4 regions of the Micromonospora sp. C51 genome follow, and region 2 is predicted to be linked to each of the others. Evidence: riboswitches for the same ligand, from Rfam matches in the RefSeq annotation. Region 2 holds a riboswitch; each other region holds the start of a gene.

Evidence for each region. A riboswitch is a leader RNA that binds a small molecule or an ion and turns the genes downstream of it on or off. The one in region 2 is predicted to bind cyclic di-AMP.
Region 1: linked by a shared signal. The riboswitch ahead of KBX50_RS25070 (hypothetical protein) and the one ahead of KBX50_RS06110 (C39 family peptidase) in region 2 are both predicted to bind cyclic di-AMP.
Region 3: linked by a shared signal. The riboswitch ahead of KBX50_RS13730 (hypothetical protein) and the one ahead of KBX50_RS06110 (C39 family peptidase) in region 2 are both predicted to bind cyclic di-AMP.
Region 4: linked by a shared signal. The riboswitch ahead of KBX50_RS18365 (NlpC/P60 family protein) and the one ahead of KBX50_RS06110 (C39 family peptidase) in region 2 are both predicted to bind cyclic di-AMP.

Annotation. Positions count from the first base shown of each region.
Region 1 is NZ_JAGPXQ010000033.1:43,403-50,486, forward strand. Features, by position in the region: gene KBX50_RS25055 (alpha/beta fold hydrolase) at 1-273, shown strand, start outside; gene KBX50_RS25060 (AAA family ATPase) at 362-2,476, shown strand; gene KBX50_RS25065 (cation diffusion facilitator family transporter) at 2,568-3,485, shown strand; cyclic di-AMP (ydaO/yuaA leader) riboswitch at 3,638-3,769, shown strand; gene KBX50_RS25070 (hypothetical protein) at 3,774-4,877, shown strand; gene KBX50_RS25075 (1-phosphofructokinase family hexose kinase) at 5,087-6,067, shown strand; gene surE (5'/3'-nucleotidase SurE) at 6,064-6,888, shown strand; gene KBX50_RS25085 (STAS domain-containing protein) at 6,917-7,084, opposite strand, start outside.
Region 2 is NZ_JAGPXQ010000003.1:172,140-179,223, reverse strand. Features, by position in the region: gene KBX50_RS06120 (hypothetical protein) at 1-116, shown strand, start outside; gene KBX50_RS06115 (hypothetical protein) at 344-1,102, shown strand; cyclic di-AMP (ydaO/yuaA leader) riboswitch at 1,381-1,521, shown strand; gene KBX50_RS06110 (C39 family peptidase) at 1,759-2,622, shown strand; gene KBX50_RS06105 (DUF397 domain-containing protein) at 2,764-2,928, opposite strand; gene KBX50_RS06100 (class I SAM-dependent methyltransferase) at 3,204-4,013, shown strand; gene KBX50_RS06095 (DUF952 domain-containing protein) at 4,054-4,389, shown strand; gene KBX50_RS06090 (DUF4360 domain-containing protein) at 4,470-5,120, opposite strand; gene KBX50_RS06085 (DUF4360 domain-containing protein) at 5,583-6,230, shown strand; gene KBX50_RS06080 (CDP-glycerol glycerophosphotransferase family protein) at 6,424-7,084, opposite strand, start outside.
Region 3 is NZ_JAGPXQ010000010.1:32,155-39,238, forward strand. Features, by position in the region: gene KBX50_RS13710 (hypothetical protein) at 1-782, opposite strand, end outside; gene KBX50_RS13715 (heavy-metal-associated domain-containing protein) at 816-1,025, opposite strand; gene KBX50_RS13720 (metal-sensitive transcriptional regulator) at 1,142-1,438, shown strand; gene KBX50_RS13725 (YibE/F family protein) at 1,714-3,060, shown strand; cyclic di-AMP (ydaO/yuaA leader) riboswitch at 3,227-3,358, shown strand; gene KBX50_RS13730 (hypothetical protein) at 3,362-4,378, shown strand; gene KBX50_RS13735 (carbonic anhydrase) at 4,515-5,213, opposite strand; gene KBX50_RS13740 (MarR family winged helix-turn-helix transcriptional regulator) at 5,412-5,747, shown strand; gene KBX50_RS13745 (hypothetical protein) at 5,845-6,243, shown strand; gene KBX50_RS13750 (hypothetical protein) at 6,420-7,084, shown strand, end outside.
Region 4 is NZ_JAGPXQ010000017.1:53,309-60,392, forward strand. Features, by position in the region: gene KBX50_RS18355 ((Fe-S)-binding protein) at 1-519, shown strand, start outside; gene KBX50_RS18360 (NlpC/P60 family protein) at 772-1,782, shown strand; cyclic di-AMP (ydaO/yuaA leader) riboswitch at 1,975-2,108, shown strand; gene KBX50_RS18365 (NlpC/P60 family protein) at 2,121-3,155, shown strand; gene dcd (dCTP deaminase) at 3,174-3,752, opposite strand; gene KBX50_RS18375 (pyridoxamine 5'-phosphate oxidase family protein) at 3,830-4,366, shown strand; gene KBX50_RS18380 (zinc metalloprotease) at 4,435-5,439, opposite strand; tRNA gene KBX50_RS18385 (tRNA-Gly) at 5,778-5,851, shown strand; gene KBX50_RS18390 (phosphoribosyltransferase family protein) at 6,173-6,709, shown strand; gene KBX50_RS18395 (hypothetical protein) at 6,870-7,084, shown strand, end outside.

The sequences.
Region 1 (7,084 bases), on a different contig from region 2:
CGCGCCTCCATCGGCACCCAGCACCGACTGGCCACCCTCACCGCGCTGGCTCACCTGCCGGCGGCGGCGCTGGTCGGCGACCGGGACCGGCTCACCCCGCCGCCGTGCGCGGAGTCCATCGCCGCCGCGCTGCCCGCCACCGAGCTGACCGTCTGCCCCGGCGCCGGGCACATGTTGATGATGGAGCGGCCCGAGGAGGTCAACGCCGCCCTGGCCGGCGTGTTGCGCCGAGTCCTGGACGACCTTCCGACCCAGCGGCGCGTCCACGCCTGACCGTCCCACCCAATGCCGTTCCGCCCAGCTCCGCGGCGGGGCGTAATCTCGTGCGGTTGGCCAGGCGGCGTCACGAGGAGAGCGAGCGGTGGACCAGAGCACCCTGGATCAGGAGATCGCCGCCGAGCAACGGCATCTCGACCGGGTGTACGCGCGACTGGCCGAGCTGCGCCGATCCGCCGTTCGCGCGGAACGGGAGGGCTACCGGCTGGCCCGGGTCGGCAACTTCGGTGCGCTTGTCGAGCGGGACGCGATGGTCTTCCACGCCGCGCAGCGACGCCACCTGCTCGACGCCGAGTACGAGGGGTTGGTCTTCGGCCGACTCGACCTGCGTGACGGGCAGACCCTGTATGTCGGGCGACTCGGTATCCGCGACGAGGACGCCACCACACTGGTGGTGGACTGGCGGGCCCCGGCTGCCGCCGCCTTCTACCGGGCGACCCCGGCCGAGCCGCTGGGCGTCGTCCGGCGTCGGACGATCCAGTCCAGCGGGGAGCGGGTCACCCGGATCGAGGACGACCTGCTGGATCCGGACGCCGCCCCGCCGGAGATGGCGGTGGTCGGCGACGGTGCGCTGCTGGCCACCCTGTCCCGGACCACCGGTCGGGGCATGCGGGACATCGTGGCCACCATCCAGCGCGAGCAGGACGAGGCGATCCGCTCCCCCGGCTCGGGCGTGACCCTCGTCTCCGGCGGCCCGGGCACCGGCAAGACGGCGGTGGCGCTGCATCGCGCGGCGTACCTGCTCTACGCCGACCGCAGCCGGTACGCCGGAGGTGGCATCCTGGTGATCGGCCCCTCCTCGGTCTTCGTCGAGTACATCGCCTCGGTGCTGCCGTCGCTGGGCGAGGACACCGCCACCCTGCGCTCACTGGGCACCCTCTTCCCCGGGGTGGTGGCCACCCGCACCGACCCGCCCGAGGTGGCGGCGATCAAGGGTTCGCTGCGGATGCGCCGGGTGCTGGAACGGGCGGCCCGGGACGCGGTGCCCGACTCCCCGACCGAGTTGCGCCTGCTGTACCGGGGCACGCTGCTGCGGCTGGAGCAGGCCGAGCTGGACGCCGTCCGGGATCGCGCGCTGCCCCGTGGCGCCCGCCGCAACGAGGTGCGTCGGGCCGGCTTCGACGGCGTGCTCGCCGCGCTCTGGGCGCAGGCCCGCCGGCTGGGCATCACCGGGCTGCCCGAGCAGCGCGCCTTCGAGGACGAGCTGATCGACCGCACGGACTTCCGCGACTTCCTGAAGGCCTGGTGGCCACGGCTGCATCCGCGGCACGTGCTCGCCTGGTTGGCCGATCCGCAGCGGTTGCGCCGGTACGGCGGGGGCCTGCTCTCCGGTGCCGAGATCCGGCTGCTGGGTGCGGCGTACCGGGGGCTGGCCACGGACGGCCCGACCGTCGCCGACGTTGCGCTGCTGGACGAGTTGGACGCGCTGCTCGGCAAGCCGATGCGCCCCGCCCGCCCCAAGCGGGACCCGTTCCAGTTGGCCGGTGGGGTGCGTGAGCTGAGCACCTTCGCCGACCGGCAGCGGGCCGCCCGGCAGGCCGCCCGGGAACGCCCCGAGGACTACCGCGACTACGCCCACCTGGTGGTCGACGAGTCCCAGGACGTCTCACCGATGCAGTGGCGGATGGTGGGCCGGCGCGGGCGGCTGGCGTCCTGGACGGTGGTGGGTGACCCGGCGCAGACCGCGTGGACGGGAGATCCGCAGGAGTTGGCCCGGGCCCGCGACCAGGCGCTGGGGCGCCGCCGCCGGCACCGGTTCACGCTCACCACGAACTACCGCAATTCGGCGGAGATCTTCGCGGTGGCGGCGGCCGAGATCCGGCGGGCGTACCCGGAGCTCGCGTTGCCCACCGCGGTCCGTTCCACCGGCATCGATCCACTCCAGCTCGAGGTACCGGCGCCCGAGTTGGAGACCACCGTCGTGACGGCCGCCAGCGCCCTGCTCGGCGAGGTCGAGGGCACCGTCGGAGTGATCACTCCGGTGCCCCGACGGGATCAGGTCGCGGCCTGGCTGGGGGCGCTGGGCGGGCAGCGGTTGCAGGTGGTGACCAGCCTCGAGGCCAAGGGCATGGAGTACGACGGTGTGGTGCTGGTCGCCCCGGCGGAGATCCGGGCGGAGCCCGGCTCCGGGGTCCGTACCCTCTACGTCGCGCTGTCCCGGGCCACCCAGCGGTTGACCACCGTCGACCCGGCCGGTTGAACCCGAACACCGCGACCCGCCAGACGGTTGCATACATAGCGATGTTGGCATAGCTCCGTCCCCGGTCCGACGGACGTCGCAAGGTGTCTGGGTGGGCGCCGGCCATGACCACCACCACGCTGCGGTGTCGAACGCCGCCCACCGCCACTCCGGCCGGCTGTGGGCAGCGTTCGCCCTGCTCAGCGTGCTGATGGCGATCGAGGCAGTCACCGCTCTGCGGACCGGTTCGCTGGCCCTGCTCTCCGACGCCGGGCACATGTTCACCGACGTGCTGGGCATCGGGATGGCCCTCGCGGCCGTGGCTGCCACCCGTCGGGCCGACACGGACCCGCAACGCACCTTCGGGCTCTACCGACTGGAGGTGCTCGCGGCCCTGGCCAACGCCGTATTGCTCTCCGGCGTCGCGGTGTACGTGCTGGTCGAGGCGGTACGCCGCTTCGGCGATCCGCCCGAGGTGCTCGCCGGTCCGGTCCTGGTGGTGGCCGCACTCGGCCTGCTCGCCAACGTCGTCGCGTTCGCTCTCCTGCGTCCAGGGGCGCGGGAGAGCATCAACCTGCGCGGGGCGTACCTGGAGGTGCTGGCAGACCTGCTCGGTTCACTGGGCGTGATCGCGGCCGCCCTGCTGATCGCCGTGACCGACTGGTGGTGGGCCGATCCTCTGGTGGCCGTCGCGATCGCCACGTTCATCCTGCCCCGGACGTGGCGCCTGGGCCGGGCGGCGGTGCGCATCCTGGTCCAGGCCGCTCCGGAACACCTTCAGGTCACCGCGGTGTACGACCGGCTGGCCGCGGTGCCGGGCGTGGCCGACGTCCACGACCTGCACGTCTGGACGTTGACCTCCGGCATGGAGGTCGCCTCGGCGCACCTCACCGTCAGACCGGGCGCCGACGTCGGCGCCGTGCTGGCGGCGGCCCGCTCGGCGCTGCACGAGGACTTCCAGATCGAGCACGCGACCCTCCAGATCGAGCCGCGATCGGATCCCGGGCCCTGCGGGGCGGCACAGTGGTGACCGGAAGAATCGGGTAAAAGGGGTTATTGTCCGCTTTTGATCTGTTCTACTAGTCAACAACTGAACACCAGCAGTAACAGCAGCTGCACCGGTCACATGGGCACCGGTAGGCTCGGACCCGGCCTCCGCCAGGCGGCACCCACCGGTGCCGGCGGCGGCCGCCGCCTAATCGCCCGCCAGGGCGAACCGGGGAACCATGTTCCTGGGGTGTATCCGCGTCAGCGGTAGGGATCTTCCGTCCCGAACCCGTCAGCTAACCCGGTCGGCGGCTGACGGAAGGAAACGTGCATGCCAGCAGTGGCAACGGTAAGACCGGCCGCCCGTACGGCGGCCCTGATCGCCGCCGCGCTCGCCCTCACTCTTGGCGTCGCGCTGGCCCCCTTCACCCCCGCCGCCGCGGCATCGCCGCCATTGCGGGCGGCTGCCCCGGGCGATGTGGACGACGAGGGTGGCACGCCGGCGCTGCGGGCCCAACTGGAGGCCGCCAGCAAGGGCTACCTCGACGCCAAGACCGCGCTCGGCCGCTCGGTCAAGCGCCAGAAGAAGCTTGCCGAGCAGCTCAAGACGACCGAGAGCCAGGTCGCCGAGCGCGGCACCAAGGTCGCCGCGATCGCCGCGCAGGCGTACCGCACCGGGCGGCTGGGCGCGGCGTCGGCGCTGCTCAACAGCGGTTCACCGGCCGGCTTCATGGACCGGGCGGCGGCGCTGGACGCGGTCGCCGCCAACGAGGACCGCGCACTGCGCGAGCTCCAGGCGGCCCGCGACGAGGTCAGCGCCACCAAGCAGGCCCTGGACGTGGAGATCCAGGAGCAGCGCAAGCAGGTGGCCGTGATGGCCAAGCGCAAGGACCAGGCCGAGCGGGCGTTGACCGTGGCCATCGAGCGGGACGAGGCGGCCGAACGGGCCAGGGCCGCCGAGCGGGCCGCCCGGTCACCGTCGCGCAGCAGCGGGTCGAGCCCCACCGCCAAGCCCGCCCCCCGCAACTCGGACGGGTCGTGGCCCTCGGAGTCGTGCAGCGTCAACGACCCGACCCCGGCCAACGGCTGCATCACCCCACGCACCCTGCACGCGCTGAAGCAGGCCAAGTCGGCCGGCTTCACCCGGTACGTCTCCTGCTACCGCTCCGGCGGCTCGGGCGAGCACCCGAAGGGTCGGGCCTGCGACTTCGCCGCCCAGAAGAACGGCTTCGGTGGGGACGCGACCGGAGGCGACCGGACCTACGGCAACAACCTGGCGGCGTACTTCGTCAAGAACGCCGACCGGCTCGCGGTGCTCTACGTGATCTGGTACAGGCAGATCTGGCTGCCCAGCAGCGGCTGGAAGTCCTACAGCGGCGCCCGCGGTGACCCGTCCAGCGACCACACCAACCACGTCCACCTGTCGGTGTACTGACCTCCTCGTCGCGCCGGGTGAACTGCTCTTCACGAGCGGTTCACCCGGCGCTGCGTTTCACCGTTGGCCGGCGGGGCACCGTCCCTTCGGCGCGCATCGACGCGTCCCCTTGGTTACCGTCGTACCAGGAAGCGGTATTTGTCCGCTGACGGGAGGAACGCCATGAACGAGCGAATCGCCAGGCTCGGCGGTACGAACAGGGTACGGTCATGACCGGCCGCGTCATGATCTTCGCACCGACACCGCTGCTGACCGTGACCATCGACCAGCCGAGCGACGCACCCGAGTTGCACCTGCACCCGGGCGGGCAGGGGGTGTGGCAGGCCAGGATGGTGCTGTCCCTCGGCGTCGACGTGGTGCTCTGCGCGGCGCTCGGCGGTGAGGTCGGGCAGGTACTGCAACCGTTGCTGGTCAGCGAGGGAGTCGACCTGAAGGTGGTGGCCCGCGACTCCGGCGGCACCGGCGGGTACGTGCACGACCGCCGCGAGGGGACCCGCCAGGAGATCGTCGACGTCATCGGCCAGCCGTTGAGCCGGCACGAGCTGGACGAGCTGTACAACCTCGCGCTCGGCGAGGGCCTGCGCGCGCCGGTGAGCGTGTTGAGCGGGCCGAACCATCCGTCACTGGTCCCCGCCGACCTCTACCGGCGTTTCGCGGCGGATCTCGGTGCCAACGGTGGTCGCGTGGTGGTGGACCTCTGCGGCGAGCACCTCGCCGCCGTCCTGGAAAGCGGTGTCTTCTTTCTCAAGGTCAGCCACGAGGAACTGATCGCCGACGGGCGGGCCGACGGCGACGACGAGGAGGAGCTCACCCGCGCGATGTACGACCTGCACGCCTCCGGTGCCGAGAACGTGGTGGTCAGCCGGGCCGACAAGCCCGCGTTGGCGCTTGTCGACGGCGAGGTGTTCGAGGTGCGGATGCCGCGGCTGGAAGCCGCCGACCCGCGCGGGGCGGGCGACTCGATGACCGCCGGGGTGGCCGCCGTGGTGGCCCGGGGCGGCGACGTCCGCACGGCGATCCGTACCGGCGCGGCGGCCGGCGCGCTCAACGTCACCCGACACGGTCTCGGCACCGGCCGTCTCGACTCGATCAACGGCCTCGTCGACCGGGTCCGGTTGGAACCGGCGGGCAGCCGTCCCCAGGAGCGGACCACCCCTGACGAACTGGCGCAACGGGCGGGTGGCCGATGACGCTGCGGGTGCTGATCACCAACGACGACGGGATCGCCGCGCCGGGCATCCAGGCGCTGGCCCGGGCGGCCGTCGACCGGGGCCTGGACGTGGTGGTGGCTGCCCCACTGGAGGAGGCGAGCGGCACCAGCGCCGCGATGAGCGCCATGGAGCAGGACGGGCACGTGGTGGTCCACGACCATCCGTTACCGGAACTCGACGGGGTGCCGGCGTTCGGCGTCGGTGGCTCGCCCGGGTTCATCGCGCTCATCGCCGTGCACGGTGCCTTCGGACCGCCGCCGTCGGTGCTGCTGTCGGGCATCAACCGGGGCGCCAACGCGGGCCGCGCGGTGCTGCACTCCGGCACCGTCGGGGCCGCCTTCACCGCTGCGGCCAACGGCTGCCGGGCGATGGCGGTGTCGCTGGACGTGCTCTCGGCCGGTGAGGCGACCGCGGCCAGCGGAGGTGCCGCGGTGGCGGCTGCCGCCCGGGTTCGCGACGCCGAACGGAACTGGGCCACTGCCGCCCACGTCGCCCTGGAATTGCTGCCCCGACTGACCGCCGCGCCGACGGAGAGCGTGCTCAACGTCAACGCGCCGGATCTACCGCTGGGTCGACTGCGTGGGGTACGCCAGGCCACCCTGGCGACCTTCGGCCAGGTGCAGATGACCGTCGCCGAATCCGGGCACGGCTTCGTGCGTACCTCGTTGGAGGAGCCGGGACAGGCGGTACAGCCCGGCACGGATCTGGCTCTGCTCGCCGACGGCTACGCGTCGGTGACTGCGGTCCGGGCGGTCACCGAGGTGGCCGACGTGGACCTGTCCGGCCTCGACCGGGAGTGACCAGGGGCCCCTGCGATGGTCGAGGCGGTCAGGCCCCGGGGAGCACCTCGGGAGCCGTGGCCGCCCCGGCGTAGTAGGGCTCCGGCGCGCCGAAGAGGCCGAGCAGGCCGGTCACCCAGAGCTGCCGGTGGACGAACCGGCTCGGCTCGGTGACGATCAGCTTCACCCCGCTGACCTCGGCGGTCTGGAACCCGGC
Region 2 (7,084 bases):
CGACCTGTGGTCGGCCCGGGTTGACGGTGCTCGGCAGCGTCGCTGCGAGCGTCACACGGTTGCCGGTGGCCCCGGTCGGGGGCGTCCGGGCCGCCCGCGCCCCACCGCACGCCTGACCCCGGCGACACCGCCCGCTTGATCCCCGGCGACCTTCCGTCGCGTCCGCACCGCTCGGGGCCGCACTCGCGCCGAGCCCCTGCCAACCCGTTGCCGCCAGCCGCGCCGTCGGTGCTCCCCAGCACGAGGGGCACCGCCCGCACGAACCGCGACCGCGCCGCGACGCCATCCGCGATCCGCTGCCGGTACGGCCACCGTCGCCGTACCGATTTCCCGAGGTGCCGACATGGAGAAGACAGTTCTCTACCAGTTCCTGATCGAGGTGCCACGCGCCGCCGCCATCTGGTCGGTCCTGCTCGTGCTCGCGTTGGGCGTACTCACCGTGCTTGTCGCCCGCCCGGAGCCGGCCGGGCCGGTGGAGAGACCCGCCGACGAGGACGCGGCCCGTGCCGCGATGGAGGAGGCCGACCTGCGCCGATACGCGGGCGAGGTGGCGGTCGCGGCAGCCGGCGCCGGGCAGAACGCCGAGCGACGGCGTACGGCATGGCGGGTGGCGCAGACGGATCTGGACCGCGCCTGGGCCGCGTACGACCGGGCGGAGGCCGCCGCCCGCCGGCTGGCCGGCGTCGCCGGACTGCCGACCCCGCGCACCCCCCGAACCCCGGCCGAGTACGCGGCCCGCGAGCGCTGGCTGCGCCGGGCCGCGATGGCCGCCCACTGGCGGGGCGACCTGACCGCCCGCCAACTCAGCGATGTGCTTGCGGGCCGGTCCGGCTGGGATGCCCGGCGTCATCCGGCCGAGCAGGAGGTGGTCCTCGCCCGGGTGGTGCGTGACAAGCGCCTGGCGGCCTATCGATCGGCCGCCGAGCGGGAGCGGGACCTGTGGCGGGCGGCGGAGCTGGCCTCCGAGGCGGCCCGCGCCCTCTCCGCCGAGGCGTACGCGGCTGCCGAGCGGCTCCGACCGAACCGGTTGCCCGTCTCCGGTCGGGCCACCGTCGGGCGGCGCGACCTTGTCCCGCGCTGGCGTCCGGCTCGGCTCGGCTGAAATTCCGTGAGCTGGGTCACATTAGCCGGAAATTCGGTCACTGTTCGTAGGTGAGGCGATTACCGCAGCAATCTCCGTTGAGATTGTCCACCACCCGTCCGGTTGTTACCCGAAGATGCCCGGAATGCCGTCGGTCCCATTGAGCGACGCCAGTTCTCCGGTACCCGAAAATTGCCGCATCGGATCATGTTTAAGCAGGTCAGGGTGGGTTGGCTTCGAGGTGACCGGCCAGTAGTGTCAGCGCGTCCGGTGCGGTAACCGATCGCAGGAAGCGACGCCGTGCCGACCCGCTCAATCGTGATCTCACGAACCGGGGACCCACTGCACCACTGGGGTGAATCCGCGAGCCTCGGCTCGCGGTAGGGCGTCTTCCCGCCCGAATCCGTCAGCTAACCCGGTAGGCGGTGACGGAAGGAGTACCAACCCTCGTGCAGTCCGATGTGATCCCCCTGTTCCCCCGCCTCCACGGCACCGCGGTGCCCGTGCTCGCTGGCCCGACCGCCGCGAGCTGACCCCGGTCATCGTCACCGCCCGGGCCTGTCCGGGCGTACCCCTTGAACGGCCTGTCCCGCTCACCCGGGCGGTCGTCGGCGCCCTGCTGCCGACCCGACCGCCGGTGCCGGTGTGCCGTTCTCCCCTCAGTCCGTGGAGGAACCGTGAAGCACACCCTTTCCCGCCGGCTCCGCCGGCTGGTCAGCGAACGCCCTTACCAACTCGTTGCCGGATCCGCCGTGGCCCTCGTACTGGCCACTGGTACCGGAGCTGTCCTCGCCGGCACCGGGAACACCCCGGCACCCACGCAGGCCACCACCGCCGCCGCCGAACTGCGCAGCGACACGGTGGTCGCGCCGAGTCAGGCGGAGGCCGCGCCGACGACCGCCGCACCCAGCAGCGCGGCACCCAGCAGCGCCGCGCCGGCCAGTGCCGCGCCGGCCAGCGCCGCCGCCTCGCCGTCACCGAAGGCCACCGCGGACCCGGACCTGGCCAGCAAGAAGGCGGCACCGAAGCCGCCGGCCTCGAAGGTTCTGGACTACGACCACGAGGCCCAGATCAACGGCTACTACTGCGGTCCCGCCGCGGTGCGTAACGCGCTGAGCGCCGCCGGTGTCGCGCGTAGCCAGGACGCCCTGGCCAGCCAGCTCGGCACCACGTTCGCCGGCACCAACTCGGCCGAGGACACCACCCGCGTCCTCAATGCCGTCGTCAAGGGCGACCCGTACGAGACCACGATGATCCGTGGCGGTGCGGCCACCCCGGCCCAGATGGACCAGCTCCAGGCGGACGTCGTCGCCGCCGTCACCGACGGGCGGGGCGTCGTGGTGAACGTCGCCGGTTCCGTCACCGACACCGACGGCCGCTGGCACTCGTTCCCGGGGGGCCACTACATCGCCGTGGTCGGCTACAAGGACTCCGGCCGGCTGGTGAGGATCGCCGACTCGGCCGACGCCTCGTACCCGTCGTACTGGCTCAGCACCATCGATCTGGCCAACTGGGCCGCCACCCGCGGCTACTCGGCCTGATCGCATCGTCCCGCTGCACCCGGAAGCCCTCGGCCCGCTGGCCGAGGGCTTCCGTTTCGGGTACGTCAAGCGGCGGGTCATGCTGTGTCGTCAGGCCGACGGCGCTCGGGTTGCATCAGGCGTGCGGGCGGTGTTGCGTCGTCAGGCGTGCGTGCGGTGCTGCTTCGCCAGGCCGACGAAGCTCGCCCAGGCCGCCGGGGTGAAGGCCAGCGTGGCGGTGTCGCGGTTCTTGGTGTCGCGGACCAACACGATGCCGGGCCGGGTGGCCAGCGCCATGAGGTGGTGCACCTGCCCGACCTCTACCACCTCAAACCCCACGACGCCCCCACCCCGCCACCCTCTTCACCCGCTTCATAGCCTGGACCCGCTGCCGACCCGCCTAACGACCCCGCCGCCACCGCCCCGATCGCCACACCACGAGATCTTGGACATTTTCCGTTTTTCGCTAACGGATTTTGTCCAAGATCTCGGTGAATCGACCCCGGCGGGGGCGGCGGGCGGGGGAGGACGCGGGGCGGGTGGGGCGATGCGACGATCAGGGGTGACGTCGGCCTCGACGTTTACACATGTGCGGGGGAGTCATGGGGGAGCAGGAGCCGTACGCGGGGCTGGCCACGACGTTCGACACGGCCGCCGAGCTGTACGAGCGGGCCCGACCGGGCTATCCGGAGCCATTGTTCGTCGACCTGGCCGCGACGACGGGCCTGGTGACCGGGCCGGCCAGGGTGCTGGAGATCGGCACGGGCACCGGCCAGGCCACCCTCGGTCTGCTGGCGCGCGGCTGGCAGGTGGTCACCCTGGAACCGGGACGGGAACTGGCCTCGGTGGCGCGCCGCGTGCTCGCCGGTCGCGGGGACGTACGCGTCGTGGTGTCGCCCTTCGAGCGGTGGGAAGCCGGCGACCTCGCGCCGTTCGACCTCGTCTTCGCTGCCACGTCGTGGCACTGGCTGGTTCCGGAGGTCGCCTACCGCCGCGCCGCCGAACTGCTGCACCCCGGGGGTCACCTGGCGATCGTGGCCACCGAGCACGTGTCACCACCCGGCGGCGACGACTTCTTCCGGCAGGTCGAGCGGATCTACGACGAGGTCGGCATGGGTGACGGGCAGGGCGGCCCTAAATTACCGGAGGCGATCGCGGCCCCTGACGTGGCGGCGATGGCGGGCAGCGGCTTCTTCGCCCGCCCGACCGTGCACCGCTACGTCTGGAGCCGCGACTACACCGCCGAGGAGTACCTGACCCTGCTCGCCACGTACTCCGGTCATATCGCCGCCGCGCCCTGGCAGCGGCGGACCCTCTTCGACGGGATCCGGGAGATGATCGCCGCGCGCCCGGCCGGGACGGTACGCAAGCACTACCTGAACACCCTCCAGATCGCCGTACGCCTCGACTGACGGCGCACCCCGCTGCGTGCCGGTCTGGCAGCATGGCGACGTGCTGATCTACAAGATCCTGCTGCCGGGCGAATGGGCCGAGTTCCAGGCTGCGGGCCGGTTCGAGGGCTCACCGTTCGACCGGGACAGCGGCTACATCCACTGCTCGTCGCGATCCCAACTGGCCGCGACGGCGGCACGGGTCTTCGGCGATCAGCCGCAGCTTGTCGTCGTCGCGCTCGACGCGTCCCTGCTCGGTGGCGCGCTGCGGTGGGAGGACGCCCCGAACGGCGGGCCGTTCCCACACGTCTACGCGGCCCTGCCGGCGGCAGCGATTCGCGGGGTCCACGAGGTCGCGGGTGCGGTCCGGGTGGACGAGGCGGTTCCCCTGGCGTAGCCGACGGCGGGCGCGGGGCGGGTCGTGCACCCGCGTCCGCCGCCGGCTTGTTCGGCCTCGTGGCGAAGCCGGTCAGGGGATCAGCACCGTTCCCATTTCAGGTTGAACAGGGTGTCGACGTCGCCCTCGGTCGTCGTCATGGACATGCTGACGTTCGATCCGGCGGTGCCTGGGTCCACTCTCAACTCGGTGTTGACGTTGAGCACCCGCTGTTGTCCGCAGGGCGTGTAGACCAGCACGGGGGCGACGTCCGAGGTGCCCCAGAAGCCGTTGTAGGGACCGGTGAAGGTCGCGTCGGTGCGGCTGGTCTCGGACGAGCCCTGCCAGTAGTAGGTCGTGCGCTGGCGACCGGTCGCGCCGGTGGGGATGCGGGCCCGGCCCCGGTAGTCGGCGGCGGCGACGGCGATGGTCCAGCCGGCCGGCACGTTGACGAGCACACCTAGCTGGCAGTTCTTCCGGCTGTCGGTGACGTCGACGCCCCGGCCCGCGGTGGCGACGAAGTCGTAGTACCGGATCCGGAAGCCGGTGTTGTCGGGATGGGCCACCACCCGGGCGGTGCCGGGGGAGCAACCGGAGCCGTTGGCAGCCACCACCTCGACGGTGATCTCGCTGTCCGGTACAGCGGTGGCAGCGGATGGAGCGGCGTGGGCCGGTGCGGACAGGGACAACGCGAGAACCGTGCCGAGTACGGCGAAGATTCCGTTTCTCGCGCCGACGAGGTTCTTTGTCATTCCGTTCCTCTCGGATGCAGTTGATGTTCACCGAATTCAACGCGTGTTTCTTCGCCGAACGGCCATGAGGCGCTTCGCGTGCCGGCCCGTTGTGGGAGGCGGTGAGTAGCACTCGGTTGGCGTTCTGCGAGAGGATGCTAGCGACGGGTGACGACCGCCGCAAGCATCAGTCTCCGTCTATATGATCCAATGCCGCCTGATGCTTGATCGGAATTGCCAGGCACGGAGATCCACCTCTATAACTGTTGCTGCATAAGGGCTATGCGCCTGATCGACGGGCGGTCTGGGCCCAGGTTTCGGGCGATCTCCACCCTGTGGGACGCGGCAAACCCGCCGGACTAAGCCGAATAAGATTCGGCTCGACATCCGTTGTCGACAAATTGAAATTACGTTGACAGTCATCTATGTCTGTACGTAGCTTGTTCCGCATGTGGCGTCGTTTCCTGTACCGGAGGAGGATTCATGCGTAAACTGCTGACGCGGGGCGGCGTGGTGCTTGCGCTACTCGCTTCATCGTTGACCGTGGGGGCGCCGGCGTCCGCTAAGGGAGTCATGGATGATCCGCCCACCGACAAGGTCGTGATCGACCTTGTCGCGATGGCGGGCTCCGGATGCCGGCCGGGCACTGCCGATGTCGCGGTCTCCCCGGACAACACCGCCTTCACCACCATCTACAGCGACTACCTGGTCCAGGCGGGCCCGGGCATCCCGGTCACCGACGGGCGCAGGAACTGCCAGCTCAACGTGCTGGTCCACGCCCCGGCCGGCTACACCTTCGCGATCGTCAAGGTGGACTACCGCGGGTACGGGCTGCTCAACCCGGGCGCCATCGCCTCGGCGCGGGCGAACTACTACTTCCAGGGCATGACGCAGAGCACCTTCAGCAACCACCCGATCTCCGCCCCGCTCGACGACAACTGGATGGTGACCGACGAGGTGCCGATCGCCTCCGTGGTCTGGCACCCCTGCGGCGAGCTGCGCAACCTGAACATCAACACCGAGCTGCGGCTGAGCCGGGGCAGGTCCACGGACACGAACTTCCTCACGATGGACTCGACCGACGGCAGCATCCAGACGATGTACCACCTCGCCTGGCAGCCCTGCCCGTGACCTGACGCGGCCTACGCCTCAGGAGGGTGGTCGGCGTCGCCGGCCACCCTCACCGGGTGCCCGGGGCGTGGCGGACCGCACCGCACCGGATGATCCGGCGCGACCGCGCCGCACCGGCTGGCGCGCCGCCCCGCACCGGGTGATCCGACGGGCCGCGCCGCACCGGCTGGCGGGCCGTGCCGCACCGGTGATCTCAGGTGGCGGAGGTGGAGGGGGCGGCGACCGCGGTGCGTTGCGCCGGTGCGGTCCAGGCCGGGTCCAGTTCGCGTCGGGCGGCGGCCAGGAAGACCTCGGCATACGAGTCGGCGGGGAAGTCGCCCAGGTAGCGGGTGCGGGTGGCCCAGCGCGCCTCGGCGAGCGGATCGGTGTCGAGCAGCCGGGTCAGCACGTCGTCCAGGTCGGCCATGTCCCGGCGCAGCACGTAGCCGGCGGTGGCCAGCGGGAAGCGTTCGACGAACCGGTCGCCGTCGGTGCCCATGTCGGTGACGGCGTACGGCTTGCCCGAGTAGAGCCAGTCGGAGAGCACCCCGGAGACGTCGGAGACCAGCACGTCCGCGCGGTTGACGCAGTCGGTCAGGGTGAGTCTGCTCGCCGCGGCGCCGTAGAGGTGCGCCCGGCCGGTGCGGGCCCGGTCGGCGGCGAGCAGGTCGTGCAGCCGCGCCAGTTGGCGGGACGAGGCCGGGTTCTGCGCGGTGTAGGGGTGGGCCCGCAGGATGACCGTGGCCCCCCGGTCCAACAGGCGCCGTAGCAGGGGCTCCGCCACCGGCAGCGAGCAGTAGTCGGCGTCGGCGTTGTGCCCGGTCCAGGTGGGGGTGTAGAGCACCGTCGGGTTCGCCAGGCCCGGCGTCGGCCGG
Region 3 (7,084 bases), on a different contig from region 2:
GCGGTGCGCCCGTCTCCCGGGCTGCCCTCGGGGTGTACGTGGAGATAGGCCAGGTCACCACGGCGCAGCGCCACCAGGTGACCGTACGCGCCGAGGTACGGATCCAGGTCGGTGACCGGCGTGCCGTCGCGGCTGACGGTCAGCGTCAGGGTCGTGGTGCGCCCCGGCTGCGGGGCTCCGGTGAGGGCGACCGTGTAACCGTCGACGGTGGCGCTGCTCGCCGGGGCGGGCAGCGGCCGCTCGGTCAGCGCGCCGGGGACGGTCACGTCGACGCCGAGCGTCAAGGGGTCACCACCGGACGGGGTGAAGTCGGCGAAGGCCCGCCACACCCCGGGAGAGCCCAGCGGTGAGGCGATCCGCCAGGTGCCGTCCCCGGCCAGCTCCGGATGGACGTGCCGGAATCCGGAGAGGTCGCGGCGGGCCACGATGAGGTGCATCCGTTCGTCGTGGGTGACGTCGTACCCGGTCACCGGACGGCCATCGGGACCGGTGATCCGGAACGCGAACTCACCCGGCGGCGCGTCGACCGGCACCAGGGTGTAGCCACGGTCGGAAACGAGCAGGCCGCCGGGCAGGTGCCCGGCTCCTTCCTCGTGTCCGGCCACCCCCTCATGCCCGGCGTCACCCTCGTCGCGGGCGTCACCGCCGTGGCCGGCGCCCTCGCTGTCGTGGCCGGCGGCGACCACGGCAACCGGACCGGTCAGCTGCCCCACCCCGTAGGCCGTGCCGAACACCGCCGTCAGGCCGAGCACGAAGCCACTCAGCTTCGTCGCCGTGTTCATGGTTGACCCCTCGGTTTCCGCGCGCCGGCCGGCTCAGGCGCCGGCCAGCTCGTATCCGGCCTCGTCGACGGCGGCACGCACCGCGTCGTCGGAGAGCGGCTGGTCGCTGGTGACGGTGACCCGACCGGCGGCCAGATCCACCTGGACGTCCTTGACGCCCTCGATCGCACCGATCTCGGTGCTGACCGCGTTGACACAGTGCCCGCAGGTCATGCCCTGCACCTGGTACGTCGTGCTGACCATGGAACTCTCCTCGCTACTCCGAAAGGGGCGGGCCGAATGCCCACCCGGATACCCGCAGGGGGTATCCGTCGCATCGACCGTACCATACCCCCCGGGGGTAGGTTATTCTTGCCGGCATGAGCACACCCGCGCCGATCCGTGGCTACACCGCCAGCAAGGACCAGCTCCTCGCCCGCCTGCGCCGGGTGGAGGGCCAGGTCCGCGGCATCGAGAAGATGGTCGACGAGGACCGCTACTGCATCGACGTGCTCACTCAGATCTCCGCCATCCAGGCCGCCCTGGACAAGGTCGCCCTCGGCCTGCTCGACGGGCACGCCCGGCACTGCATGCACGAAGGTGCCGCCGAGGGGCGCGCCGACGAGATGGCGACCGAGATGATGGCCGCCGTGGGCCGGCTCATGAAGCGCGGCTGACCCGACCCGCCGACGCACCCTCGCGACAGGCGTCGGCAGGTCGGGCTGGTTACCATTCGCACACGATGGCCAGCCGAAATCCGTGCCTCGCGGCCCGAGGTCGCCGTCAGGCGTACGCCCGCACGGCCGTCGCGAGCCGGTCCACAGCTCACGGTACGCAGCCACCCTGCCACGCTCAGGCCATTCGGGCTGCCCTTCCACACCGCCGTCCGGCGGCACTGAACCGTCTCGCCCATCGACACGTACTCAGCCCTGAAATCGTTGGGAGACACTGAATGGGCGCCGACCACACCCGTTCCGCTCCGCCCACCCCGCCGGGGGTGCGGCGGATCCTTGTCGTGACGGTGGTCCCCCTCTTCATCGCCACCCTGGTCGCCGCCATCGTGCTCTGGCCCCGGGACGCCCCGCGCCCCGAGGCCGCCGACGACACCCCCCGCTACCACGGCACGGTCACCCGGGTGGTCAGCGAGCCGTGCCCACCCAACCCGGTGGTACCCGAGGGGACTCCGACGGCCGCGGACGGCCCCTGCGGCACGGTCACCGTCCGGGTGCAGACCGGACCGGACGCCGGGCAGGAGGTGCAGACACCCATCCCGACCGGGCCGGGCGCCCCTCGCGTGGAGGTCGACGACGACATCATCCTGGTCTCGCTGATCGACCCGGAGGACCCCTCGGTCAGCTCCTACAACATCGCCGAGCACCAACGCGGCAAGCCGCTGGTGTGGCTGGCCGTACTCTTCGCCGCCGCCATCGTCGCCTTCGGGCGGCTACGCGGACTGGCCGCGCTGGGTGGCCTGGCCGCCAGCTTCGCCATCCTGCTGACCTTCGTGCTGCCCGGCATCAGCGCCGGCCAGCCACCGCTCGCGGTCGCCATCGTCGGCGCCTCGCTGATCATGTTCGTGGTGCTGTACCTGACCCACGGCATATCCGCCCAGACCTCGGTGGCCGTGCTCGGCACGCTCGCCAGTCTGGTGCTCACCGGGCTGCTCGGGCTGGCCGCGACCGGGGCCACCCACCTGACCGGTTTCGGCAGCGAGGACGCCACCACCCTGTCCATGTTCCGCGCCGACGTCGACCTGCACGGTCTGCTGCTCGCCGGCATCATCATCGGCTCGTTGGGCGTACTCGACGACGTCACGGTCACCCAGGCCGCTGCGGTCAACGAGTTGCGCCACGCCAACCCGGGCCTCTCCCGCCGCGAGTTGTACCGCTCGGCGACCCGGGTCGGGCGGGCACACATCGCCTCGGTGGTCAACACGATCGTGCTGGCGTACGCCGGCGCCTCGCTGCCCCTCCTGCTTCTGCTGACCGCGGATTCCCGCGCGCTGGGGCAGATCCTGACCAGCGAGTTCCTCACCACGGAGATCGTTCGAAGCGTGGTCGCCACGCTCGGGCTGATCGCCGCGGTACCGCTGACCACCGCGCTGGCCGCGGTGGTCAGCACCGCCGGGCGCGGCGACGCCGACGTCCACAGCGGTGCGTCCACCCCCGTGATTCCCCGGCCGGCAACGGACCGGGCCGAGGCGCTCCACGCCCTCAGCACCCCACCCACCCGAAACACGTCCCCCGCCACCCCTTCGAGGTGGCCCGACCCGGACAGGAGCACGGACACCACATGGTGACACTCCTCAACGTGACCGCCTCTGCCAACGCGGCCCGTAATCGTGTCGCTGGTCACTCAAAGCGATTACGAAATGACGCATCTCGTCGGGTTCGGGGCGTAGAAGCACAGATGGACTGTCAGGTAACCTCACTGCCGGTCACCGCCGAAGGCGCGCAGCGGCGCCTGCGGTGCCGCCGCCCAATCGCCGCCAGGCGAGCCGGGGACCCAGGTACGTGGGGTGAATCCGCGAAAGCGGTAGGGGCCACTTCCGTCCCGAACCCGTCAGCTAACCCGGTCGGCGGTCGATGGAAGGGAATACAGTGACGGCACCCCTACGCCGCTGGTTGACGCCCGTGGTGGCCGTGTTCGCCGCGTTCGCCGTGTTCGCTGGTCCGATGCCGGCGACGGCCGCACCGAACGACCCCAAACCAGCGGAGCACGACGACGACCCGCCGATGCTCAACGACTTGATCGAGGCGACCACCCGGGACTACTCCAAGGCCAAGGCCAAACTGGAGAAGTCCAAGAAGCGCCAGCTCCGCCTGGCGGTCGAGGTCCGCGCCGCGCAGGCCGACCTCGACGCTCTCTCGCCACAGGTCGCCCAGATCGCCACCCAGTCGTACCGGACGGGCCGGGTCGGCGCGATCGCCATGCTGTTGCAGAGCAGCGCACCGGACTCGTTCATCAACCGGGCCTCAGCACTGGACGAGCTGAACCTGGTCAACGACAAGAAACTGGGCGAGGTCAACGCGATCAAGCTCCGCGCCGAGCAGGCCAAGCTCGCGCTCGACGCCGAGGTGCGCGAGCAGAAGAAGCTGACCAACGACATGGCGCGCAAGAAGAGCGAGGCGGAGAAGTCCCTCCGGCTGGTCGGTGGTGTCGGCCTGACCGGCGGGCTGGTGGACGCCACCTCGCCGGTGGCCCGGATTGCGCCGAACCGGGCCTCGGACGGCGGCTGGAAGTCCGAGTCATGCAGCCAGAACGATCCCACCACGTCGGGCTGCATCACCCCGCGGACGCTGCACATGTACAAGGAGGTCAAGCGGGCCGGATTCAACCGGTTCGTCGGCTGCTTCCGTCCGGGTGACAAGTTCGAGCACCCCAAGGGCCGAGCCTGTGACTGGTCATTGCAGAACAGCGGCTTCAGCCCGTGGCACAACAACGACACCCGGATCTACGGCAACAACCTGGCGGCCTTCCTGGTCCGCAACGCCGACCGACTGGGCGTCTACTACGTGATCTGGAACCGACAGATCTGGTTCGCGGCCACGGAACGCTGGAGTTCCTACAGTGGCCCGTCCAACCACACGGACCACGTTCACGTGTCGCTGCTCTGATCGCCGACGCGACGCACCGAGGGCCGTCCCGCCAACCGTGGCGGGACGGCCCTCGTCGTTCCGGAGGTCACCGTCGGACGCGGTCGCCGACTGCCGGTACCCGGACCCGCGTCATTCCTCGCGGTGGGTCGCGGGATCAGGGCGCGGTCGCCACCGCACCGCCGAGTTCGGCGGGTTCCGCGGCCACCGCCCGCACCTCACCGGCGGCCAGTCGGTACGACATGCCGACCACCGCACATCGCCCGGCAGCCACCTCCGCCGCGAGGGCCGCGGAGGAGGCCAGCATCGTCTCGACGGTCCGCGCGATGTGGACGTCCACGATGCCGTCCAGGTCGTGCACTCCGGCTTCCTGCGCCCGGTGCAGGCTCGGCACCACGGCGTCGACCACGGCACCCAGATGCCCGGGCGGCGTGGTGGCGGTGGCCAGCGCCTCGCGGGCCGCCTGGACAGCGCCGCACGAGTCATGGCCGAGCACCACCACCAGGGGCGTACGCAGCACGGCCACCGCGTACTCCACGCTGCCCAGCACCTCCGGCCCGACGGTGTGCCCGGCGGTGCGCACCACGAAGAGGTCACCCAACCCGCGATCGAAGATGATCTCGGCGGCGAGCCGGGAGTCGGAGCAGCCGACGATCACCGCGAAGGGATGCTGTTCGGCCGCGACGGCGGCCCGTCGCCCAGCGTTCTGGTTGGGATGCCGCAGTGCGTCGGTGACGAACCGCCGGTTGCCGGCGAGCAACTCGGCGAGGGCCCGCTGCGGGGCACCGGGAAGATCCGCGGTGAGTAACTCGCGGTCCGGTCCGGGCTGGGGACCGAGCGTTCCGGGTCGACTCATCCGGCTGCACCTCATCTCTGGGAGAATGCCTGGTCATCCCGGCCGGCGCTGGTCACGGGCTGCCATCACGGTCACACGCGGCATAACGCACGTCAAGCTATACGTGATATGCATTTCATGCATCAGTCGACGCTTGCGCCCGGCCGGACCGGGGCCGGTGACGGCGCGGGCCGGGGTACTCGAACGGCAGGTCATACGATGGCGGGCATGGCGAGCACTGACGGACGGGAAAGCGCACGGAACTGGACTTTCCTCACGAACCATGCGCACGTCCTGCTCGCCATCGCCCGTAACCCCACCGCCCGGCTACGCGACGTCGCGACGGAGGTCGGCGTCACCGAACGTGCCGCTCAGGCCATCGTCGCCGACCTGGAGGCGGGCGGCTACCTGCACCGCACCCGGGTGGGCCGGCGCAACGAGTACACCCTCAACCCGGCCGGGCGGTTCCGCCACCCGGCGGAGGCCGACCACCAGGTGGGTGACCTGCTGGCCCTCTTCACCAAGGAGCAGGTGACCGACACCGCCGACCATTGAGCCGGCGGCCGCCCTGATCAGACGACGTGGCGCGCTTCACCCACCCGGAACGATCGCCGCGCTGCGATCACGCCGACGGCGGGATAGGTTGGATCCCGTGTCGTCTCCAGCATTCGCCCGTCCACTGTGGCCGGCAATGCTGTGCGCACTACGTGAACTGACCCGGTTGGCGTTGGCGACCCTGGTGCTCGCCGTAGGTGTCGGTGGGGCCGTCGCGGCCGATCCGTCGGCCCGGCCCACCGCCGTACCACCACCGAGCGCCACGGTCGTCGGCGGCTCGCCATCCACCACGATGTCGGCCGTCCAGCCCATCGTCGAGCCCGCCCAGGCGGTCGACGCCGGCCAGGGTTGGCGGGCACCGGCCACCGGCGCGCCGCTGCGACCCGACCGTGCCGATGCCAAGCCGGCCGATGCCGCCCAGGTCGATCACCGCGTCGCCCCGGTGCCCGCCGTCCGTGCCGGTGAGCCGACCCGTCGCGGTCCACCCACCGACTGACCGACGGCGGTCCGCTCGACCGATCGAGCCAGGTGACGCCGCCGCTCCGCCGGCCAGACCCCCGGGACCCGGCCCAACGGCCAACCGTGGCATCAGCCGTGCCCCGGCGCGAGGCCCGCCGTCACAACCCGCGTCCATCACAGTCGACGACTCATCCCGACCGCGAGGTGTTGATGATGCGTACCGCTCTCTCCTCCGTCCTGCTCGACGCGCCCCGCGCCGCCGCCATCTGGCTGGGCCTGCTCGGCGTGGTGACGCTCGCCGTCACCGGCCTGCTGCTACGACCTCGACTTCTCCGCTTCGACGCCGGCACCCGCATCCGCGAGGCCGCGCTGCCTAGCCGGTCCGACCACGCCGAGCAACGACGTGACCAGGAGCGCTGGGCCGACGAGGTCACGATCGCCGCGGAGCGGGCCGACGCGACGGCCCGGCACCGCCGCGACGAATGGCTCACCGCGCAGGACGAGGCCGAGCAGGCGTGGCAGGCGTACGAGACCGCGGAGGCGGACGTACGCCGGCTCTCCGATGCCGCCGGCATGCCGCTGCCGCAGACCGCCCGCACCCCCGCCGAGTACGCCGACCGTGAGCGCTGGCTGCACCGGTCCGCCCTGGACGCGTACTGGCGGCGGGAGTTGTCGGTGGAGCAGCTCAGCGATGTCTTCGCGCACCGCGGCTGGGATCCCCGGTTGCACCCGGTGGAGCAGGAGTTGATGCTGCGCCGGGCGGTACGCGACCACCTGCTGGCCCGGCAGCGGGCGGCCCGGGAACGGGAGCAGGCGACCTGGCGGGCCGCGGAACTCGCCGCCGCCGCGGCGAGGAGCCTGCGCGAGGAAGCGGCCGC
Region 4 (7,084 bases), on a different contig from region 2:
TTCAACACGCTGGGCAATGAGTACGGCCAGCTGGGCGGTGAGTTCGAGGTGGTGCACCACACCCAGTTGCTGGCTCACCTGGTCGCCACCGGTCGGCTCACTCCGGTGCAGCCGGTCGACGGCGGCGTGACCTACCACGACCCGTGTTACCTGGGGCGGCACAACCGGGTCTTCACGCCGCCGCGCGAGGTGCTCGGCAGCGCGATCCAGGGTGAGCTGACCGAAATGCCGCGTAACAGCGAGCGCTCTTTCTGCTGCGGTGCGGGTGGTGCCCGTATGTGGATGGAGGAGCGCATCGGCAAGCGGATCAACGTGGACCGGGTCGAGGAGGCCATGTCCACCGGGGCGAGGACGGTCGCCGTCGGCTGTCCGTTCTGCTCGACCATGCTCAGCGACGGGGTCAACGGCAAGGGTGCCGGCGAGCAGGTCGAGGTGATCGACGTGGCCAGCGTCCTGCTCCGGTCGGTCAAGCCCGAGCGGGTCGGTGGCACCGGGGACAGCATGTCGGTGGCCGGCTGACCGCCGTCAAACGCATCGAGCGGGCGGCACCTCCACCAGTGCCGCCCCGCCCGGTTTTTAATTGACGTGCGTAACTGTAACGAATTGGTCGACACCCTTTGTGTGCGTACCGTCGCGCAAAGGTGAATGAGCCGTTGGTCGCCTTGATTCCCCACCTACCGTTCCCTAATGTTGGGCACCGACCGCCATGGGTCGTCTGTCCCCGCCCCTTACCGCTCGCGGGACGCCCAGTGGTCGGTTGCAAAGGAGACGCTGCCGGTGGCAACCATGCCCCTCCATCGTCGTGCGTCAGGGCGATCTCGTCCGGATGGCCTGCGTAGGGCCGCCCGTGGGCTGGTCGTCCTCGTCGCCGCCGCCGCGGTCGGTGCCGGCCTGCTCGCCGCCCCCGCGTACGCCGAACCCTCGGTCGACGAGATCGAGGCCCAGATCGACAAGCAGTGGGAGAAGCTGGAACCCACCATCGAGCAGTACAACAAGGTGCGCTCCCAGCTGCGGGTCAACAAGCAGAAGTCGAAGAGCCTGGAGAAGAAGATCCAGCCGCTGGCCCTGGAGACCGAGCTGGCGATGAACCGGGTCGCCGATCTCGCCTCCCGGTACTACATCACCGGCCCGTCCAAGGAGATCGGTGTTGTGCTGCTCAACTCCAAGCCGAACGAGCTCGGCGAGCAGATGGCCTTCCTTGACCGGCTCGCGTCGCAGGAGCGCCGCGAGCTCGAAGGCGTCATGAAGATCCGCAAGAAGTACGACGACCAGAAGGCCAAGCTCGACGCTCTGATCGCCGACCAGGAGACGAAGGCAAAGCAGCTGGCGGCGAAGAAGAAGCAGATCGACGCCGAGATCAAGCGGCTCGAACGGTCGCTGCCGGTGACCACGGTGAAGACCACCAACTGCCCGACCATCAACGGTGTGGTCAGTGACGCGGCCCGCACGGCCATCCGTACCGCGTGCGCGCAGGTCGGCAAGCCATACGTGTGGGGTGCCACCGGACCGAACTCGTTCGACTGCTCGGGTCTGACCCAGTACGCGTACCGGGCTGCCGGCATCTCGCTCACCCACTTCACCGGCGCACAGTGGAACGAGGGCAAGGCCATTTCCCGGTCCGACGCCCGTCCCGGTGACCTGGTCTTCTTCTTCAGCGACCTGCACCACGTGGGGCTCTACCTGGGCAACAACCAGATGGTGCATGCGGCCCGAGCCGGTAAGCCGGTCAACGTCTCGCCGATCACCACCATGCCGCTTGCCGGTTTCCGCCGACCCGGCTGAGCCGCCACCAGCGTCCGCTGAGCGGTCGCGCAGGATCTCCCGAGGGCCCCCGGTCAAGTCGACGGGGGCCCTCGGCATTGTCGGATGTCAGCACCCACAGTGACGGTGTGGTTGTGTTGCGTATCGACGCTGATCGTCCCTACGCTGGGCAATCGTCGGCCGCTGGCAGGTCCGTCCATCCGGGGCGGTAACGGTCCGACACCGCCGAATCGCTCGTGAGCGAGCCGGGGAACCAGGTACGCGGGGTGAATCCGTGCGGGTCACGGTAGGGCGCCCCTTCCCGCCCGAACCCGTCAGCTAACCCGGTAGGCGGTATGGGAGAAGGAGTGCTGAGCCCGGTGGCAGACCATGCCCCGCGGCCGCCGTCACCGCGTCCGGGATTGCCCGGCCGGCCGACGGATGCGCCGCGTTTTCGCTGGTACCGCTGCATCCCCGCCGCCCTGGCCGCGACCGCCGTGATGTTGACCGGCGGCGTGGCGGCGGCCTGGGCCGACCCCACGGTCGCCGACATCGAGCGCCGGATCGACGAGGACTGGAACCGGCTCGAACCCGTCATCGAACAGCACAACGCCACCCGGCAGGACCTGGCCGGCAAACGGCGGGAGGCGGACGCGCTGGCCGCTCGGATCGCGCCGCTGCAACGTCAGGTGGACCAGGCGATGGACCGGGTCGGCAAGCTCGCTGCCGGCGCGTACAAGGGCGAGCAGATACGGACCGTCAACGCGCTCCTCGGCAGCCGGTCGCCGGGTGAAGTCGTCGAGCAAATCGGCCTGCTCGACCGGTACGCACGCGTCCAGCAGCAGGACGTCCGGCGCGCGAGGGAGCTGCGCGACGAACTAGCCGCGGCCCGGGCCGGGCTGGACCAGACCATCGATCAGCTCAGCCGCACCGAGGCCGATCTCGCCGACAAGCGGCGACGAATCGACGCCGAGATCGACCGGCTGCAACGGCTCCGGCTACGGGCGTACGGAAAGGGTGGCGGTGGCCCGCTGCGGCCGGCACCCTGCCCGGCCAGCTACCCCGGCGGACCGGCCGGTGAGGCGGTCACCTTCGCCTGCGCCCAGATCGGCAAGCCGTACTCCTGGGGCGCCGAGGGGCCGAAGGCGTACGACTGCTCCGGGCTGACGCTGGCCGCATGGTCGCGGGCCGGTGTCGCACTGCCGCACAACGCGGCCAGGCAGCGCCGGGTCACCGCGTCGGTCAGTCGCGGCGCACTGCGCCCCGGCGATCTGGTCTTCTACTTCCGGGACCTGCACCACGTCGGCATGTACGTCGGTGGTGGCTGGGTGGTACACGCCTCCCGGGCGGGTCAGCCGGTCAAGATGAAGCGGCTGGACAGCAGCCCGGTGCACAGCTTCGGCCGGCCCGGCTGAGGATCGTCGGTTGCGGTGTCAGCGGATGGGCCAGGTGCGCCAGCTCTGCCAGGCACGACTCGGTGTCGGGCCGCGCTGGCCCTGGTAGCGGGAGCCGTAGACGGCCGATCCGTACGGGTGCTCGGCCGGCGAGGAGAGCCGGAAGATGCAGAGCTGCCCGATCTTCATGCCCGGCCAGAGGGTGATCGGCAGGTTGGCCACGTTGGACAGCTCCAGGGTGACGTGACCGGAGAAGCCGGGATCGATGAAGCCGGCGGTGGAGTGCGTGAGCAGGCCGAGTCGTCCCAGGCTGGACTTGCCTTCGAGGCGGCCGGCGAGCTGGTCGCCAAGCGAGATGACCTCAAGCGTCGAGGCGAGCACGAACTCGCCCGGGTGCAGCACGAACGCCTGGCCGTCGGGCACCTCGACGGCGGAGGTGAGGTCGTCCTGCCGGGTCGCCGGGTCGATGTGGGTGTAGAGGTGGTTGTTGAAGACCCGGAACAGTTTGTCCAGGCGTACGTCGATGCTGGAGGGCTGCACCAGCGTGGGCTCGAACGGTTCGAGCGCCAGGGTGCCCGCCTTGATCTCGGAGACCAGGTCACGGTCGGAGAGCAGCATCGCCACACCATAGCTGCCGGTATGCGACACGCGTGTCGGACTACCCGCTTCGAACGTGTGTTCGATAGGATGTCGGCATGGCTTCCTGGTCCGAATTCGCCGCTGACGAGCCTCGACTCGCCGACGGGATCCGCCTTCTCATGCAGCAGTACGGCCCCGGCTTCGGCTACCTGGCCACGGTTCGTGCCGACGGCGGGCCCCGGGTGCACCCGGTTTCCCCCGTGATCACCGACGACGGTCTCTACTGCTTCGTGATCGACTCACCGAAGCGGCGCGACCTGGAACGCGACGGCCGTTACGCGCTGCACTCGTTCCCGCCGGAGGAGAGCGACGACGAGGCGTACGTCGCCGGGCGCGCCCGGCCCGTCACGGACGACGCCACTGTCGCCCGGTTGGCGCTCGCCGCGTGGGCCGCCCCACACGCCGACTGGCGCCTCTTCGAGTTCACCGTCGACGTGGCGATGCTGGCCCGGCGCGAGCAGTCGGTGGGTGGGCCGAGCGAGTTGGCGTCCAGTCCGGCCGTCCAGGTCTGGCTAGACCCGGCCGGTGCCGCGCCTCAGGCCGTACGCCCGGTGCCGGCCCGCTCCGGCCGGCATCACCGCCGCGCCGCCTGACCCGCACGCGCAGGTGCCGGCCCCGTCCGACGGAGCCGGCACCTGCGGTACGCGGTGCGGCGCTGGCGCTATGCCGCGCGGTAGGAGTTCCAGGCGTTGATCATGCGGGTGGCCTGGCCCGCAGTGAACTGGTACATACATCCGTCGTACGAGTAGTCCATGAAGTTGGTGATCGGGTCGAGGCCCTGGCTGGAGCAGGTGTCCCGGCCGGTCGGGCAGCCGCTGGCCGGCGAGGCTTCGGCCGGGGTGTCCCCGACCTGGTCACCGCTGCCTGAGCAGCCACCCTGGAAGGTGTGGTAGAGGTTCAGCCAGTGGCCGACCTCGTGGGTGCCGGTGTCACCCTGGTTGTAGTTGGTGGCGGTGCCACCGGGCAGTGATTCGCTGAGCACGACCACGCCGTCCATGACGTTCAGGTTGCGCTGCGGGAAGGTCGCCCAGCCGAGCAGGTTGTTGCTGAGCGCGCCGAGGTAGATGTTGAGCGTCGACTTGCTGCCCTGGCGCAGTTGGGTCTTCATCTGCCGCTCGGCCGTCGAGCCCTGCCGGATCGGGTACCACGACGAGTTGGTCACCCGGTTGATGCTCTGCAACTGGAACGCGAAGGCGGTCGCGGCGCCACCGGTCGCGCCGCTGAACGACTGGTTGAGCACGTTGATCTGGGACTGGATCATCGAGTCGGGGATGTTTCCACCGGCCCGGGTCGTGTCCCGGCGGATCACGTGCACCACCACCGGAATGGTGACCGAGGCCGCAGCGGCCTGGGCGTTCAGCGTACGTTGGCCAACTCGCTTGGCTCGCTCCTGCAGGATGTCGGCGAACTCGGCCTCGCGCTGATGCACCTGGGCGAGGGTCAGCTGGTTCGGATCGTGCCCGGCGGCACCGCCAGCCTTGGCCCGAGCCAGGGTGCCCGTCGGATCCTCACACACCTCGTCGGCGGTGACGGCGGCCGCGGCCGGGCTCGCGGTCGTGGTTGCGGCCGGCAGTAGGCCGACCGTGGCCACGCCGAGCGCCAGCGCCAATGACGTCGATGCGATGCCGGCCATGCGCCGGTTCAGCAGGACGGGACGCAGTCCCATATGCCCACCTCTTTCTGGCGACGCGACCGGGGGTTGTGTCGCGTCGTGTGGAAAACGTGGGGCAGACGTTACAACCGATAGACAGATTTGAACATGGCCATATGTTGCGGTGGTGAAACTTCTTCCACCCCCGCCCGGTCTGCCCGACCGCAGGCGCCGGCCCCGCACGCCGAGGGGCGCCAAGATCCGTGCACCTTCGGGGATGTTGCTGCCTCCGACCCGTCTTCATGCAGCAAGCTCGGGGAAGTTGCGCGGAACGGGACGTTCGGCGGGCGACTCGTCGTCCGGTGGGGCCTGGGTGCGTCGGTCGGGGTGGCTCGGGTAGAGTGGTGCCGCCTGCGGGTGTAGTTCAATGGCAGAACATCAGCTTCCCAAGCTGACAGTGCGGGTTCGATTCCCGTCACCCGCTCCAACGCACGAAAGCCCTGGTCAGGACGCGAGTCCAGCCAGGGCTTCGTATTCCGCGGGCCGCGTACGCCTGACGGGCCTCCACGGGCCACTGGCCCACGCTTCCTGCCCGTGTCCTGGGGCTTGCCCGGTGCGCCGGCCGCCGGCATCCTGGCCTTCTTCCGTTCGGCCATCACCGCGTCCCCCACCGCCTGGACGATGGCCCGATCCGCCTCCGAAGGGGCGTGCTGGTAGATCAGGGCGGCCGTGGCCCATCCGACTACAGGCGGCAAGACGAGCAACTATTGCGTCGATCGTGGCAAGACTGGGCAGCCACACTTACACCATGTCCGACTCCGCACGTGGTCTGCTCCTGAAGCACTTCCGATGGATCGAGGGCCACGCTGACGTGTGGGCGATATTCCGCGATGCCACGGCACTCCGTCATGTCGTCGCAGGTCTGGTCGAACCGTTCAGGAACTCGGATGTCACCGCCATCTGTGGGATCGAGTCCCGGGGGTTCCTTCTTGGGGCCGCTGCGGCGGTGGAGTTGGGCGTCGGGTTCATACCAGTGCGCAAGCGTGAAGGGCTGTTTCCCGGCGACAAGATCACCGCGAGAGCCGAACCGGACTACCGCCAACGGTCGCACACCTTGCGCTTGCAGCGATCCTCACTCGGATCAGACGACCGGGTTCTGCTCGTGGATGACTGGATCGAGACAGGCAGCCAGGCGCTCACCACCAGACAGATGGTCGAGCAGTGCGGCAGCAGCTGGGTAGGGTGCAGCGTCCTGGTCGATCAGCTCCCTGACGATCGACGGGCGGCACTCGGCACTGTTATGAGCCTGGTGCGGGCGGATGAGTTGCCGGTGTGGACCGGCTAGCACTCCGTGCGAGGGCCCGGCCTGAGGGCGTGGGGCCCGACCGCTCGCGCGTGGGGCGAACTGTCCACTTTGACCGGTGGGACAACGCGCCCGGCTCGTCGTTCCTAGGCTCTCCCCGGCGAGGCGAGGAAAGCGCCCACTCCGTGGAGAAGAGGCATCCATGACCATGCGTACCAGTCGGGCCATCGCGGCGACGCTCCTTGCGGGTGCCGTCACCGCGGCCGGCCTGCTGACGGGAGCGACTGCCGCCCAGGCCGAGCCGGTGACGGCCGGCACCTTCACGATGACCGGGGACCCCGGCGACTGGGTCACCGGCGGCGCCACCTACAGCTACGACGCCGGGGCGGGAGACCAACTGTCGATCCGCGCCGACGA